4 regions of the Lactococcus garvieae subsp. garvieae genome follow, and region 4 is predicted to be linked to each of the others. Evidence: predicted binding sites of a transcription regulator. Region 4 holds the regulator's gene; each other region holds the start of a gene.
What was found. Region 4 encodes Rex, which represses fermentation and respiration genes when NADH is low (regulators of the CRP and FNR family bind a similar motif). Its sites were predicted from a motif close to TTGTGAANTANTTCACAA; they were not measured.

Region 1 (4,118 bases), 270 kb from region 4:
CTTGCTCGGCAGCTTTATCGATTGAGATAAAGAGTTCACCAATAAAAGGATCAAGCTCATCCATCAACTCTTCTGGAATATCCATATCTTCATCAAAGAAAAACTCATCTTCATCAGGTTTATATTCAAGCGAGATAACATCCGTAGGTACGTCTTTCTCTCTATATTCCAGATTAATTTCTTGTGAGCGCGCATTATCCACGAAAGTGACAGACATTTCTTTTGAGTCGGCGAGATTTATATAATCTGCAGCAAAGCTTAATAACTTTTCAGTTTGCTCAATAATTTCTTTTGAAACTTTTTCTGTTTCATCAACTAATTCTATATACATTCTTTTCCCTTATATGTTTTCGGTGTTCTCTCTCATTTTTTTCGCAAATTCTAAGAGCGGTGTTCTTGTCGAAGGCATAATGTTTTCTGGCAACTGGTCAAAGGCAAACCATTGCGCATCCAAAACTTCACTTTCTTCAAAAACCATTTGACCTGAAAAATCCTGGCTGACATAAACAGTATCCACGACATGAACTTCATCACCATTTGGATAACAGAAATGCTGTTCTTCTCCAGAACACACCGTAAATAACTCCATGTTCTCTACAGTCAAACCTATTTCTTCAAAAAGTTCTCTACTGGCAGCTTCCTCTGCTGTTTCTCCAGGTTCGATTGAACCGCCATGATAAGACCAACACCCTGTATCCTTACGTTTCTGCAGCAAGATGCCTTCTTCATTATAGATAATTATGCTGGCACATGCAACTACAAGTGGACGTGGGCCCAAAACTTTACGTAAGTCGAGAACATAACCTTCAGACATCTTACTCCCCTTTTTTCTCGTAAGCATTAATAATTTGAGCTACAACAGGATGACGAACGACGTCCTTAGCTGTAAAGTAGACAAAATCAATACTATTTAAACCAGAAAGCTTTTCTTTTGCGTCAATCAAACCAGACTTGGCTTTAGCCGGCAAATCAATCTGTGAAATATCACCATTGACAATCATTTTTGAGTTGAAACCTAAACGGGTCAAGAACATTTTCATTTGCATCGTTGTGGTGTTTTGCGCTTCATCCAAGATAACAAAGGCATCATCTAAAGTACGTCCACGCATGTATGCTAAAGGTGCAATTTCAATAATCCCACGCTCCATCATACGTTCCGTTGCATTTTTTCCCAAAATTTGGAACAGTGCATCATAAACAGGGCGAAGATAAGGATCTACTTTTTCTTGCAAATCTCCCGGTAAGAATCCCAGATTTTCACCCGCCTCAACGGCCGGACGTGTCAAAATAATCCGTTTCACCTGACCGTTACGCAATGCTTGGACGGCCATAACGACAGCCAAAAAAGTTTTCCCAGTCCCAGCAGGGCCAATGCCAAAGACGACATCATGCTGTTTCACACTGTCTACATAGAGCTTTTGCCCCACATTTTTTAACCGAATTGGTGTCCCAACCGCATCTTTAGTGAGCTCAATTTCATAAAGTGTAATGAAATTTTCGATATTATCTTCAAGCACCATTTTAACTGCAATCATCGCATCAGAGCTATGGACAGGTAACCCACGAGAAATCAAAACTAAAAGAGCCTGTAAAACTTTACGTGCTTGCTCAGGTGCTACTTCGTTATCAGCAAAAATCTGTACCCGCTCCCCACGATAGTTTATATCAACAGCAAGTTGAGATTCAATCAACTGTGCATTTTTATCCTGTGAACCAAAAAGTAAAACTGCATCTTCTGGATTTTCCAACTTAAATTCTACGGAATGTCTAGCCAAACAAATACCTTCCTGTTCTTTTATTTATAATCTTTGTCTCATTATACCATATTTCAAGGTTTATACGCTTCCATACCTTTCATGCAATAAAAAAGCATTGGGAGACCCTAATGCTTTTTACTTAATTTTTGTATAAGGAAGGCCAATCGAATCAGCCAGCGCAGACGAAACTATTTTCCCTTTATAAACACTCATGCCAGAGCGCAACGGCTCACTAAGATTAAGTGCTTCTTCTAAACCATGGTCGGCAATCCCTTTCAAGTATTCTATATTCCCTTTCGACATGACCAAAGTTGAAGTCCGAGGTGTGGCCCCTGGCATATTTGGCACCGCATAATGAACGATGCCATGTCTTGTAAACACAGGATCTGCATGATTCGTTGCATGATCAATAGTTTCAACTGTTCCCCCTTGATCAATAGCAATATCAACGATTACAGCGCCTGGTTTCATTGACTGTACCATATACTCCTTCACAAGCTTAGGTGGTTTAGCACCTGGAATCAGAATTGTCGAAATAAAAACATCTGCTTTTTTCATGTGCTCTTCAAGTGCTTCGGGTGTTGACTTTACGACCTGCAGTTTTTTACCAAGGTAACGTGTTTCCAGTTCTTGAATACGTGTATCACTAAGCTCTAAAATAAGAACAGAACAACCAATACTCAAAGCAATATCTGCTGCATTTTCCGCTGCAGTCCCCCCACCAAATATGACGATATGTCCTGCTTCTACACCACTTTCGGGAATGCCTGGGAGTAGAATTCCTTGTCCCCCATGTTGTTTTTCCAAATAATATTGTCCAATATTCACGGCACGTCGTCCTGCGATGGCACTCAAAGGTTTGAGTAATGGAAAAATTCCATCTGCAGCAATATTTTCAGCCGAAAAAGCCGTCACATTCATTTCTATCATTTTTTCAACACACGCTTTATTCGCAGGCAAATGTAAAAATCCCCAGATGATTTGCCCCTCTTTAAGGTATTGATATTCTTCCTCTAAGGGCTCTTTTACGCGAACCATCAGTTCTGCTTCCCAAGCTTTTTCACGTTCAACAATCTCGGCACCCGCTGCGATATACTGCTCATTGGGAAAGCCAGCACCAAAACCTGCATTATTTTCGACATAGAGCGTATGCCCAGCCTCTACCAAAATTTTTACATTTTCCGGTGTCATTCCGACACGTGCTTCCCCTTGTTTCAAGTCTTTTACTACAGCAATTTTCATTGTTTTCTCCTTCATTTCAACTCAAAATTATAGAATAAATATACCATAAATAAAGCGCTTAACTTACAGAAAGGGAAAATAACACTCTCTTTTCAGAATAATAAGACAATGTTGTTTTCTATTCTACAAAGTATATTTTTGGTGAAAAGTAAAATGTATTTACGTCTAAAAAAGTAAAAGACAAAAAAAGTTGTTGAAAAGAGATGTTTACACTAAAAAATGTTTAAGTAATAATAAAAACAGAATACTTCTTTCCTTACTGTAATCTGTCCATTAAGAGCGACTTTCCCAGTGTATTTTCTTTTATATTTGCAAAAAAAAAGCCCCTCCGAAGAGAGACTCGTTTACCATTATTTAGCTACTGCTGGGTAAACTGAAACGTGTTTTTTACCACGTTTCATTTCAAATTTAACGTGTCCTTCGATTTTAGCGAAGAGAGTGTCATCGCCACCACGACCAACGTTAGCACCTGGATGGATATGTGTACCACGTTGACGGAAAAGGATTGAACCGCCGCTTACAAGTTCACCGTCAGATGCTTTAGCACCAAGACGTTTAGCTTGTGAGTCACGACCATTGGAAGTAGAACCCCCACCTTTTTTGTGGGCGAAGAGTTGCAGATTAAGTTCAAGCATTATATTGCCCTCCATTTTCAATTTTAAGTGTAATGTATTGGCTGTAATTATTTGTTACTTCTCGCATAGCATTTTCAAAAGCTTGGAGAAGTGTTTGAGCCAATTCGCCTTGTCTTTCAGGAGTACTCAAAGGTATTTCAACATAAAGATAACCATCTTCCATGTTGGCAATAGGTTTAATCTTTGCCATTTCATAAAGATTGTTTGCTGTTGTAATTGACAACACACTCACAGCTGCACAGACCACATCGTGGCCATATTCACCTGATTCAGCATGCCCAGAGATTTCATAGGAAACTATTTTATCTCGCTTTGTCCTGATAACCGCTTCAATCATGCCTTAAGCGTTGATTGATTTGATAACAACCTTAGTGTAAGGTTGACGGTGACCTTGTTTACGGTGTGAGTGTTTTTTAGGTTTATATTGGAAAGTAACAACTTTCTTTTGTTTACCATGTTTTTCAACTTCACCGACAACTGTTGC
Region 2 (4,118 bases), 570 kb from region 4:
CTAGTCCAAAACTGCTAATTCTAAGCTTTTTTAGCACTTGTGGCAGAAGTGTGGCTAAGCCTAAAATATTGTACTAAAAAACGCCTGCCACAAGTGACAAACGTTGATTTAATCATGTTTTAAAAGTTGATTAAGCTTTGTTTGCTGAACCGAAAACGTCGATACGTTCTTCAACTGATGCAGTGATTGCATCGAAACCAGGTTTCAAGAATTTACGTGGGTCGAAGAGTTTTTTCTTCATGTATTCAGCTTCGTTAGCGTTAAATTCAACGACGAATTCACGAGTTGCTTTTGCAAATGCAAGTTGGCATTCTGTGTTTACGTTGATTTTAGCTACACCGTTAGCGATTGCTTCGCGGATTTGATCGTCAGGGATACCTGAACCACCGTGCAATACGATAGGAACATTTTTGCCCATAGCAGCAACAAGTGCTTCGTTCAATTTAGTCAAGTGATCGATGTGGAGACCTTTCCAGTTTTCTGGGTAAGGACCGTGGATGTTACCGATACCAGCTGCAAGGAAGTCAACACCAAGTTTAGCCATTGCTACTGCATCTTCGATAGGAGCAAGTTCGCCTTCACCGACGATACCGTCTTCTTCACCACCGATAGAACCAACTTCACACTCAACTGAGATACCTTTAGCGTGAGCTTTTGTGATAACTTCTTCAGCAAGTTTAAGGTTTTCTTCGATTGGAAGGTGTGAACCGTCAAACATCAATGAAGAGTAACCAACTTCGATACATTCCAAAGCATCATCAAAGTGACCGTGGTCAAGGTGAATAGCTACTGGTACAGTGATTCCCATTGATTCTACAAGAGTTTCAATGAGGAGTTTACACATTTTGTAACCACCCATGTATTTAGCAGCACCCATTGAAGTTTGGATAAGTACTGGAGTTTGTTTAGCTTCTGCTGCACGCAAGATAGCTTGAGTCCATTCAAGGTTGTTTGTGTTGAAACCACCGATAGCGTAACCATTGTCACGAGCGGCTTGTACGAATTTTTCTGCTGAAACGATTGCCATTTCAAATTCCTCCGAATATTTTCTATTACTGTCTTAGTATAGCATTTTGTGAACTATTTTTCTAGTTATAAGTCGTGAATGCGCTTGTATTCTGGATTTTTTAGAAAATACAACCTGCTCTAATAATAAATAAAAAGAGAGTTTCCTCTCTTTTTATTATTTAGTACGACTGTAGTTTGCTACATCTTCTTGAATATTTTCGATAAATTGATCCAAGCTGATAACTTCAGTATCTGTAGAGCCATAACGACGGATATTTACAGTACCATCTGCCATTTCTTGGTCACCCACAACGATTTGATAAGGAACTTTACGTGTTTGAGCTTGACGAATCTTATAACCCATTTTTTCATTTGATTCATCAACGACGATACGCAATCCTTTTTCTTGGAGACGTTTTTTGATTTCCCATGCGTAATCGGCATGAATTTCATTGTTTACAGGAATGATGATGGCTTGAGTAGGTGCCAACCAAGTTGGGAACGCACCTTTATAAAGTTCAATCAAGTAAGCTGTAAAGCGTTCCAAAGTTGAAATTACACCACGGTGAATCATGACTGGACGGTGTTTTTCACCATCTGCACCAACATATGTGATGTCAAAGTTTTCAGGGTTAAGGAAGTCCAATTGGATAGTTGAAAGTGTTTCTTCATTACCCAAAGCTGTCTTCACTTGAATGTCTAATTTTGGTCCGTAGAAGGCTGCTTCACCTTCAGCTTCAACGTAGTCAAGATTCATGTCATCCATTGTCGCTTTAAGCATACGTTGTGATTTTTCCCACATTGCATCGTCTGGGAAATATTTTTCTGTATCTTCTGGATCACGATATGACAGACGGAAGCTATAATCGTCGATACCAAAATCACGATACATTTCCATAATTAATTCAAGAATTTTACCAAATTCTTCTTGGATTTGATCAGGTGTAACAAAAGTATGACCATCGTTCAGTTGCATCACACGTACACGTTGAAGTCCTGAAAGTGCGCCTGATTTTTCATAACGGTGCATTGTACCAAACTCAGCGATACGGATAGGCAATTCGCGGTAGCTGTGTACATGATGTTTATAGATTGCAATGTGCGATGGGCAGTTCATTGGACGAAGCTCCATTTGTTCACCATCACCCATATCCATTGGTGGGAACATGTCTTCATGATAATGTTGCCAGTGACCTGATTGTTTATAAATATCCAAGTTCATCAAGTTTGGTGTGTTAACGTGCAAGTAACCTGCAGCGATTTCACGGTCTTCTACGAAACGTTGGATTGTACGGCGAATAGTTGCACCATCTGGAAGCCAATAAGCTGTACCTGCTCCCAAAGAAGCTTCATTGAAGAAGAGGTCTAATTCACGACCGAGTTTACGGTGATCACGTTCTTTCGCTTCTTCACGCATTCTCAAGTTTTCTTCTAGGTCTTCTTTATTAAACCAAGCAGTACCGTAAACACGTTGCATCATCGCGTTATCACTATTTCCACGCCAGTAAGCTCCTGCCACGTTAAGCAATTTGAAGAATTTAATGAAACCAGTTGACGGTACGTGTGGGCCACGGCAAAGGTCAGTATATTCGCCTTGGCTATAGATTGTTAAACCACCTTCATCTTCATTGTGTTCTTCGATAAGCTCAAGCTTATAAGGATCACCAGCAAAGATTTCTTTCGCTTCTTCTTTTGTAACTTCTTTACGAATTGAAGGGAAATTTTCTTTGGAGATACGACGCATTTCTGCTTCGATTTTTTCCAAATCGTCGTTTGAAATTTGTCCTTCTTCATTATCAGTATCGTAGTAGAAGCCATTTTCAATAGCTGGACCTACACCAAGGTGAATATTTGGAAAATGACGACGTGCTGCTTGAGCAAATAAGTGAGCTGCGGAATGACGAAGTAAGCCAAAAGCATCTTCATGTTCAGGTGTTACAATTTCAAAAGTTGCATCTTCTTTGATTGGGCGGGTCACGTCAATAAGCTTGCCGTTGACTTTACCAGCCAAGGCTTTTTTTGCCAAACCAGGTGAGATTGATTTTGCGATTTCAAGTGTTGAGATGCCTGCCTCAAATTCTTTGACAGCACCATCTGGGAAAGTGATTTTAATCATATAAGCCTCCAATTTTTTTGTTAACATATTTTAGGGTTGGGGATGAGCACTGAGGAAATAAAAAAACGCAGATCAGCTTCCTCTTAAAGGACGCGATCTGCGTGTTACCACCTTCTTAATTTTTTCGGCACAAAAAGCCTCAAAAATATCTCATCTTTGACGTAACGTGTCAGCCGCGCTTTCTGTTCTCAGAAAGAATTATCAGAGTGGTATCTTTAGCAATCACAATACGAGTTCACACCACACACTCGCTCTCTTGGAAAGAATTGGTTAAAGACTTGTCTCTAATGACCATTTTAGGATTTTCTTTATCTTTTGTCAAGCCCTTTGGAGTAAGTTTTTTGATTTTTTAGAAAATAATGTTTATTTTTTCTCTGCAATCTCTTTGACAAGCTCAGCAAAAGCCATATCTTCATTGAAAGGTGAGACATAAACATACTTTTCACCACCATTTTCAAGGAAGTATTCTTTATTTTCTTCTTCAAGCTCTTCAATTGTTTCTAAACAATCTACCACAAAGCCAGGCGCAACGATAAGAATTTTTTTGATCCCTTGCTCGGGTAGTTTCTTCAAGGTATCGTCTGTTGCGGGAGTTAACCATTCAGCGGGCCCAAATTTCGACTGGTAAGTTTGATAATGTGGGAAATCGCCAAGTTCTTCCATAATTAAGCGTGTTGTTTCCGTGCATTCCTCTGGATAAGTGTCACCATCTGTGACGTAAGAAAGCGGAATACCGTGGTAAGAAAAGACAACAGCTTCAATGTCTTCTTCCTTTACCAGGGTTTCTTTTATCTTCTGCGCAAAATAGCTGATATAGAGAGGTTCTTTATAAAATGAGCGTATAAACTTTAAATCGACAATATGATCTTTTTTCAAAAAGAAGTTCATGACACTGTCAAAAACCGACCCCACTGTCGTCCCAGAATATTGTGGATACATAGGAAGAACAGTTAAGTCCTCCACACCTTTACTCAAGAGAGTTTCCAAGCTGCTT
Region 3 (4,118 bases), 730 kb from region 4:
TCCTCAGCAGTTGGTTCGCCCCACATAATCATATGGAAGCCAGTACGACATCCAAAAGGAGAAAAGTCAATCATGCCATCAATACGGTCACGTATCAAACTTGCCATTGAGTGTTCGATAGTATGTAGTCCACTTGTCGGGATTTCACCGTGATTAGGTTGCACAAAACGGACATCAAAGTTGGTGATGATATCACCTTTAGGACCAGTTTCTGTCCCAATTAGACGCACGTAAGGTGCTAAAACTTTTGTGTGATCGAGCTGGAATGATTCTACTTCAGCCATATTTTCTACCTCCACTATTCTTAGTATTCTTCTATTTTACCATTTTTTGAACCAAAATTTTTTTGTCTGACCTCGTAAAGTGATAGAATGAAGCTAGAAAGTAAAGAAAAGGAGAAATTATGTCACTTACAGAAACTTACACTCTCGCAAATGGTATGACAATTCCAAAAGTGGGTTTTGGAACATGGCAATCTAAAGATGGCGAAGAAGCATATCAAGCTGTAAAAACCGCCTTAGAAGTGGGATACCGTCATATTGATACAGCAGCTGTGTATGGCAATGAAGAGTCAGTGGGCCGCGCGATTAAAGACAGTGGAATTGCACGCGAAGATTTGTTTATTACGACAAAACTTTGGGCCGTTGGCACAACAGAAGATGCACGAGCAGCACTTAACGAAAGCTTGGAAAAATTAGGTTTAGACTATGTGGACCTTTATCTTATTCACTGGCCAAATCCAAAAGCGTTTCGTCCAAACTTTGCAGAGCGCAATGCCGCCGTTTGGAAAGCCATGGAAGAAGGCGTACACGACAAAAAAGTGCGTGCTATTGGGGTATCGAACTTCCATCCACGTCACTTGGAACCATTATTGGAAGTCGCCGAAATTAAACCTGTGGTCAATCAAATTATGGTTAACCCTTCGGATCAGCAAGAAGAGGTTGTTGCCTTCAATAAAGCACACGATATTTTGACAGAAGCTTACAGCCCTCTTGGTACAGGTAAAATCTTTGCGGTTACAGAATTGACGGATATTGCAGCTAAATATGGTAAAACAGTTGCCCAAGTCGTTTTACGTTGGAGTTTACACAAAGGCTACCTTCCTTTACCTAAATCTGTAACGGCAAGCCGTATTAAAGAAAATGCGGATATCTTTGATTTTGATTTGACTGAAGAAGATATCGCCTTTATTGACAGCCTTCATGGGAAAGCAGGTCTAGCACGCAATCCAGACGAAGTTGACCACTAAAATAAGTTTAAAGACATTCAAATTGTAAGATTTGAGTGTCTTTTTTTATAATTGACAGAATATAGACAGGAAGAATAATAAACCGTTAAAAAAGTGTTTTATTTCACAAAAATAATTGCCAAAAGAGAATGAAAGTGCTATCATTTAATTGATAAAGAATTCACAAAGGAGAAACAAAATGAAAATTGGTGTAATTAAAGACCCAAAACAAGGTGAAGCGCGTGTGGGGATGACTCCAGAAAACGTGAAAATACTCGTTGAAGCAGGTAATGAAGTCCTTGTCGATAGCAATGCTGGTGCAGGTTGTGGTTTTACAAATGACCTTTACGAAGCAGCTGGAGGGCAAATTGTTGATACAGAAACTGCTTGGGAAGCGGAGTTGATTGTTAAAGTCAAAGAACCAATGGAATCTGAATATAAATATTTCAAACCAGGACAAATTATTTGGGGATTCTTGCATTTGGCAGCAAATAAAGCTTGTGTTGAAAAAATGATGGAAGTCGGTGTAACAGCTATTTCTGGTGAAAACATCTCAATCAATGGTGTGCTGGAGTTACTTAAACCAATGTCAGCTATTGCAGGGCGTCGTGCAGTTAATATTGGGCAATATTATCTTGAAAAACAACATGAAGGGGAAGGAATTCTTCTCCCTGGTATTGAAGGTATCGAGGCGGGTACTGTAGTTATCTTTGGTGGTGGTAATGCCGCAGAAAATGCCGCAGATATGGCTGTTGCTTTAGGATGTAAGGTTATTATCATTGAACTTGGCGATGCGCGTATCGCTCAACTTAAAGAACGTTATGCAGGCAAAACAGTTGAAATCGTTAAATCAACAACTGAAGCTCTTGAAGAAAATATTAAACTTGCGGATGTCTTTATCTCAACAATCTTAATCCCTGGCGCTAAACCACCAAAATTAGTTAAAGAATATATGGTTGAATCTATGAAACCAGGTTCTGTTATCGTGGATATTGCGATTGACCAAGGGGGAACTGTTGAAACAATCGATCATGCAACAAACCATGCGGATCCCGTCTTCATCAAACATGACATTATTCATTATGCTGTGCCAAATATGCCAGGTGCAACACCACGTACAGCGACAATTGCTTTGGCTCAAGGCAATATCTCTTTCCTCAAGGACATTTCAGTCAAAGGCTTAGATGAGGCATTGAAATCAAAAGAGCTTTTATCTGGTTTGAGTGTTTATAAAGGAAAAGTCGTTTCTAAAGCACTTGCTGATTCAATCGATGTCACTTATACGGAACTTTAAAAAGAAATCTAAGGAAAAAGAATTATGCCAAATTTAGCAAATCTGCCAATTACAATTAAAGATATTAAAAAAGCTCAAAACACTGTTAAACAATATGCACGTGAAACACCATTGATTCAGTCAATGTTCTTGACTGCTAAAACAGGTGGCGAAGTTTACTTGAAACTTGAAAATATGCAATTAACAGGCTCATTCAAGTTCCGAGGTGCTTTCAATAAGATTGCTCAATTGTCTCAAGAAGAAAAGGAGCGTGGAGTTATTGCTTGTTCAGCAGGTAACCACGCCCAAGGTGTTGCTCTAACATCAAAACTTTTGGGAATCAAGAGTATTATTGTTATGCCAAAAGGTGCGCCTCAAGCTAAAGTTGATGCTACACGTGGCTATGGTGCAGAAGTAATGCTTGAAGGCGAACAGTTTGATGATTCAAAGGCCTTCTGTGAAGCTTATGCTAAAGAAAATAATATTACGTATATCCCCCCATATGATGATGAAGAGGTAATGGCTGGACAAGGAACAATCGGTTTAGAAATCTTAGATCACCTGTGGGATGTTGACACAGTATTGGTGCCCGTAGGCGGTGGTGGTTTGATTTCAGGTGTTGCAGTTGCCTTGAAATCTTTTAATCCTAATATTCAAGTTATTGGTGTTCAAGCTGAAAATTGTCATGGTATGACGGCATCCTTTAGAGAACGTAAGAAAGTACACCATGATGAAGCGCCAACGATTGCAGATGGCTGTCATGTGGCTTACCCAGGCGAATTGACTTTTGAAGTAGTCAATCAAATCGTTGATAACATGGTTCTTGTGACAGAAGCAGAAATTGAATTAGCCATTAAAGATCTGATTCAACGTACAAAAATCGTGGTGGAAGGCGCTGGCGCTCTTGCAACAGCAGCTATCCTCTCAGGTAAAGTTGATGATTATGTGAAGGGCAAAAAAGTTGTTTCTATCGTTTCAGGCGGGAATGTTGACTTGGCCCGTATTGAAGATGTTGTGGATCATTTTCTCATTGCCAATGACAACGATCAATAATTCTTTAAAAAAAAAGACTTTGAATTTCAGAGTCTTTTTTTGTATAGTTCAGTCTTTTTTTAATCGTGAGATAATTTACTCTGACATCACGAAATTCACAAAGACATGTAATTTAAATTAAAATTTAATCAAAGTGCAAAGAAATCCTTGCATGAGAAAATAAAAAGTGTTAAACTTACTGTAAACGGTTACAAAGCATGTAACTAAAAATTGAAAGAAGGTTATAGAATGACTTCAAAAGTTTTAACACAGTTCCTCGAAAATGGGCTTGGAGACCTTAAACAAAAGGGTTTACTCAACACGATTGACGTTTTAGATAGTGCCAATGGACCTGAGATTACAGTTGCGGGTAACAAGATGATTAACCTTGCTTCAAATAACTATTTGGGATTTGCAACACGTCCTGAATTAATTCAAGCGACAAAAGATGCAACAGATAAATATGGAGCTGGAGCTGGTGCTGTACGTACTATCAATGGCACTTTAGATATACACATTGAATTAGAAAAAACAATTGCTGAATTTAAAGGCACAGAAGCCGCGATTGCGTTTCAATCAGGTTTC
Region 4 (4,118 bases):
AATTTGCATGATTTCGAGTATTTTAATGCCTTAGGGGACTTGTTGTCTTTTACTGCTGTTTCTAATCATTTTGGGGTAAGTCAGCCGACAATTACCTACGCCGTAAAGAGATTGGAACAATATTATAACTGTAATTTAATATACAAAGATCCTTCTCACCGAACAGTTGTCCTAACAGATGAAGGGAAAATATTGAAAATTCATATCGAAAGTATTTTGGAAGAGTTGGCACTCACGCAAAGAGCCATCGAGCATTCTAAAAATCATCAAAATCATATTGGTTTCCCCCCTATTATTCGAGCAAAAATTCTGGCTCAACTCTTAAACGATAAAGAGGCGATTAGCTTTTTATCTAAGTTTGATTTAGTATCGGGTGGCTCGGAGGAACTTCTGGCCAAACTTATCTCCGGCTCAATTGATTTTAGCCTTATAGGCAGCATTGCTCCCCTGATGCACCCCAACCTTTTTGTGAAATTGCTTTACCAACGCGAATTTTATATCTTTGTCTCTAAAGATAATCCACTTGCCTCACGTCAAGAAATTTCGTTTAAAGAAGCTTTGGATTATCCTTTTATCCTGCTTGATGAAAGTTTTGTGCATATGGAAGCTTTCCAAAATTTGAATGAAAAATACAAGAAAAAAGCAAAAGTTCTCTTTAATTTTTCGGATATCCATACTATTGGCCAACTGGTCAACTCAAATGTTGGCATAACCTTGATGACCGATTTTCTTCCCTTTGCCGATATGGATAGTCTTATAAAGATACCACTAATACCTGAAGATAAGCAAATTTTTCATGTTCAATATGCTTATTTAAGAAGTACACTTCTCAATGCGGACTTGAAAGAATTGATTCGCTTACTGGATGAGCTAAATGAAAAAATAGATTGAAGTGAAAAGAGATTCTTTCTCTTTTTTCTTTGTTAAATTTTCTCCGTTTTTTTCACAAACTTTCGCCAACCGCATAATTCCGGAAAGAATTGTTTGACAAGCCCCCCTCAAAAAAGGTAAAATATTCACAAAGACTATGTAAAGGAGATAACATGGCTGGCTCCCAAGTTAATAAACAACTACCCAAGGCAACGGCAAAACGTTTGCCTCAATATTATCGCTTGTTCAAACTTTTAGTTGATGAACAAGTAACACGCACAAACTCACAACTTATTTCGGAAAAAATTGGTGTGGATGCAGCGACGATTCGTCGCGATTTTTCACTCTTTGGTGAGCTGGGACGTCGAGGCTATGGTTATGAAACACGCGCTTTACGTGATTTCTTTGGAGAATTACTCGGACAAGATCAAGAAACGCATATCGCACTCGTAGGAGTCGGTAACCTTGGACGCGCCCTTATTAATTATGAATTCCAAAACCGCAATAAAATGCGCGTTACCCAAGCTTATGATGTTCCAGAAAATCCACTCGTTGGTACAACAACTTCTACAGGTGTTCCTATCTACGACATCGCTGACTTCTCTAAAAATATTAAAGATTCAAAAATCAAAACAGCAATTATTTCTGTCAATAAAGAGAACGCTCAAGAAGTCGCAGATATCCTAGTTAAATCAGGTATCAAAGGTATTCTTAACTTTTCACCCTTGCGCTTGCAAGTTCCTGAAGATGTTGTCGTTCAGTCAATTGACTTAACGAAAGAACTTCAAACCCTCTTATTCTTTATGTCAAATAAGGACATCAAATAAGTTGAGAGCTTAAAAATAAAAAAGTACATAGGAAGGTTGACTTCCTATGTACTTTTTATTCGCCCAATAAACCTTCTTCTCTAAAGCTCAAATAAGAAGCCTGGCCTGTAATGATATGATCTAAAAGTTGAATACCTAAAGCATCACATGCTTGCTTAATCTTCTGCGTGAACAGCTTATCTTGTTGGCTTGGTTGGGTAAGCCCGGAGGGATGATTATGTGCAATGATGATCCCTACAGCTAAATTTCTTACTGCATGATGTAAAATTTCCCGGGGATTGGCAATGGAATGGTTCACAGCACCAATAAAAATCGTTTTTTTCTGAATAATGCGATGCTGTGCGTCTAGGTAGATTGCGACTAAATTTTCCTGTTCAAAATCAGACATCTCATCTGCTAAACTCAACCCAAATTGGCGAGATCCTATCACTTGTCCGTATCTTTTTCTTTGGGTCGTATGGATTCGTTTACCCAGTTCAATCATCGCCCGAATTTCCAAGGCTTTGATAGGCCCAATACCGGGAATTGCTTTCAGCTCTGTTAGAGAAGCCCGACGAAACTCTTCTAAACTGCTAAAGGTTGTCAAAACCCGTGCAGCAAGTTCCATAACATTTTCTTTTTTACTGCCTGTTCGGAGTAAAATGGCTAAAAGTTCTTGTTCACTCAGCTTTTCTGATCCAAAAATGTTCAATCTTTCTCGGGGTCTCATCGGATATTGTTCTTCTTTAATGTGATACACGACTTTCTCCTTAATCATTTATACGAAAAAAGAGTGTAGGTATCACTCTTTTTTAGAACATAAAAAAAGTGGATTTTTATAACCCACTTTTTTATTTCGTTTTTATTCCACTGTTACAGCTTTGGCAAGGTTACGTGGTTTATCAACATCCAATCCTCGTTGGACAGTTGCGTAGTAAGCGATAAGCTGTGTGGGTACCACCATTGATATCGCTGAAAGATAAGGATGAACGTTATTGATAACGATATCATCATCTTCACGCGCTACAGCTTCTTCGACAATCGTAATTGCTGAAGCCCCACGTGCCACTGTTTCCATAACGTTTCCACGGGTGTGTGCCGCAACTTCTTCATTATTTGAAATAAGGGCAATAACAGGTGTACCATTTTCAATCAAGGAAATTGTTCCGTGTTTGAGTTCACCAGCAGCAAAGCCTTCACATTGGATATATGAAATTTCTTTTAATTTTAGACTGGCTTCCATAGAGACAAAATAATCTTGTTTGCGTCCGATATAGAAGGCATTTCGTGCTTCTGGTAAAAGCTTGGCTACAACATCGGAAATCAATTCCTTCTCTGACAATGTAGATTCGATAGATTGTGCCACGAGTGAAATTTCCTTAACCAAGTCAAAAGCAAGTGACTTAGGATTTTGGTCTGCATCGCCTACAGCTTTTGCTAAGAAGGCGAGCGTTGCAATTTGTCCAGTGTAAGCTTTTGTAGAGGCCACCGAAATTTCAGGCCCTGCACCAATCAGCATTGTGTGTGTTGCTTCACGTGACAATGTAGAGCCAGGAACATTTGTGACCGTTAAACTTGGATGACCAAGCGCATTTACTTTTACCAATACCTGACGGCTATCTGCTGTTTCACCGGACTGTGAAAGGAAGATAAACAAAGGATTTTTGCTTAATAGTGGCATACCATAGCCCCACTCAGAAGCCACGCCAAGTTCAACTGGTGTATTCGTCAGCTCTTCAAGAATTTGTTTTGAAGCATAACCTGCATGAAGCGATGTTCCTGCCGCAATAATATAAATACGATCTGCTGCTTGAACAGCTTTAACGATATCCGTATCAACAGTTAATTGCCCGTCTTGATCGGTATAAGTTGAGACCAATTTACGCATTACTGTTGGTTGTTCATCAATTTCTTTGAGCATGTAGTAAGGATATGTTCCTTTACCAATGTCAGAAAGGTCAAGTTCTGCTGTGTAGCTCTGGCGCTCAACCTTATTTCCTTCATAATCCATGACTTCTGCCTTATCTTTAGTTAAGATAACCAGTTCTTTATCATGAATTTCCATAAATTCAGATGTTTCACGAATCATTGCCATGGCATCAGAACATACCATGTTGTAGCCATCACCCAAGCCAATAAGTAAAGGCGATTTGTTTTTCGCAACATAGATCACGTCAGCATCTTCAGCATCCATAAGAGCAAAAGCATAAGAACCTTCAATAATAGAGAGGGCCTTTTTGAAGGCTTCAAGTACAGAGAGTCCTTCTTCTTCTGCAAACTTAGCGATGAGATGAACAGCCACCTCTGTATCTGTTTGACCTTTAAATGTATCCTTAGCAAGATATTCTTCTCTGATTTCTGAGAAGTTTTCAATTACACCATTGTGTACTAAAACGAAACGTCCTGAAGTAGAAGTATGAGGATGCGCGTTATCTTCGGTTG

Region 1: the regulator Rex is predicted to act here: its motif matches at 3,111-3,128, upstream of ald (alanine dehydrogenase).
Region 2: the regulator Rex is predicted to act here: its motif matches at 1,074-1,091, upstream of PYW30_RS08330 (class II fructose-bisphosphate aldolase).
Region 3: the regulator Rex is predicted to act here: its motif matches at 1,398-1,415, upstream of PYW30_RS09195 (alanine dehydrogenase).

The regions. Positions count from the first base shown of each region.
Region 1 is NZ_CP118950.1:830,733-834,850, reverse strand. It holds gene ybeY (rRNA maturation RNase YbeY) at 1-331, opposite strand, end outside; gene PYW30_RS04175 (NUDIX hydrolase) at 341-814, opposite strand; gene PYW30_RS04170 (PhoH family protein) at 816-1,775, opposite strand; gene ald (alanine dehydrogenase) at 1,893-2,999, opposite strand; gene rpmA (50S ribosomal protein L27) at 3,350-3,634, opposite strand; gene PYW30_RS04155 (ribosomal-processing cysteine protease Prp) at 3,627-3,971, opposite strand; gene rplU (50S ribosomal protein L21) at 3,975-4,118, opposite strand, start outside.
Region 2 is NZ_CP118950.1:1,666,549-1,670,666, forward strand. It holds gene PYW30_RS08330 (class II fructose-bisphosphate aldolase) at 131-1,027, opposite strand; gene thrS (threonine--tRNA ligase) at 1,184-3,124, opposite strand; gene hemH (ferrochelatase) at 3,488-4,118, opposite strand, start outside.
Region 3 is NZ_CP118950.1:1,824,777-1,828,894, reverse strand. It holds gene PYW30_RS09205 (S-ribosylhomocysteine lyase) at 1-284, opposite strand, end outside; gene PYW30_RS09200 (aldo/keto reductase) at 404-1,249, shown strand; gene PYW30_RS09195 (alanine dehydrogenase) at 1,428-2,522, shown strand; gene tdcB (bifunctional threonine ammonia-lyase/L-serine ammonia-lyase TdcB) at 2,547-3,554, shown strand; gene PYW30_RS09185 (glycine C-acetyltransferase) at 3,783-4,118, shown strand, end outside.
Region 4 is NZ_CP118950.1:1,095,882-1,099,999, forward strand. It holds gene PYW30_RS05415 (LysR family transcriptional regulator) at 1-891, shown strand, start outside; gene PYW30_RS05420 (redox-sensing transcriptional repressor Rex) at 1,044-1,697, shown strand; gene radC (RadC family protein) at 1,753-2,436, opposite strand; gene glmS (glutamine--fructose-6-phosphate transaminase (isomerizing)) at 2,539-4,118, opposite strand, start outside.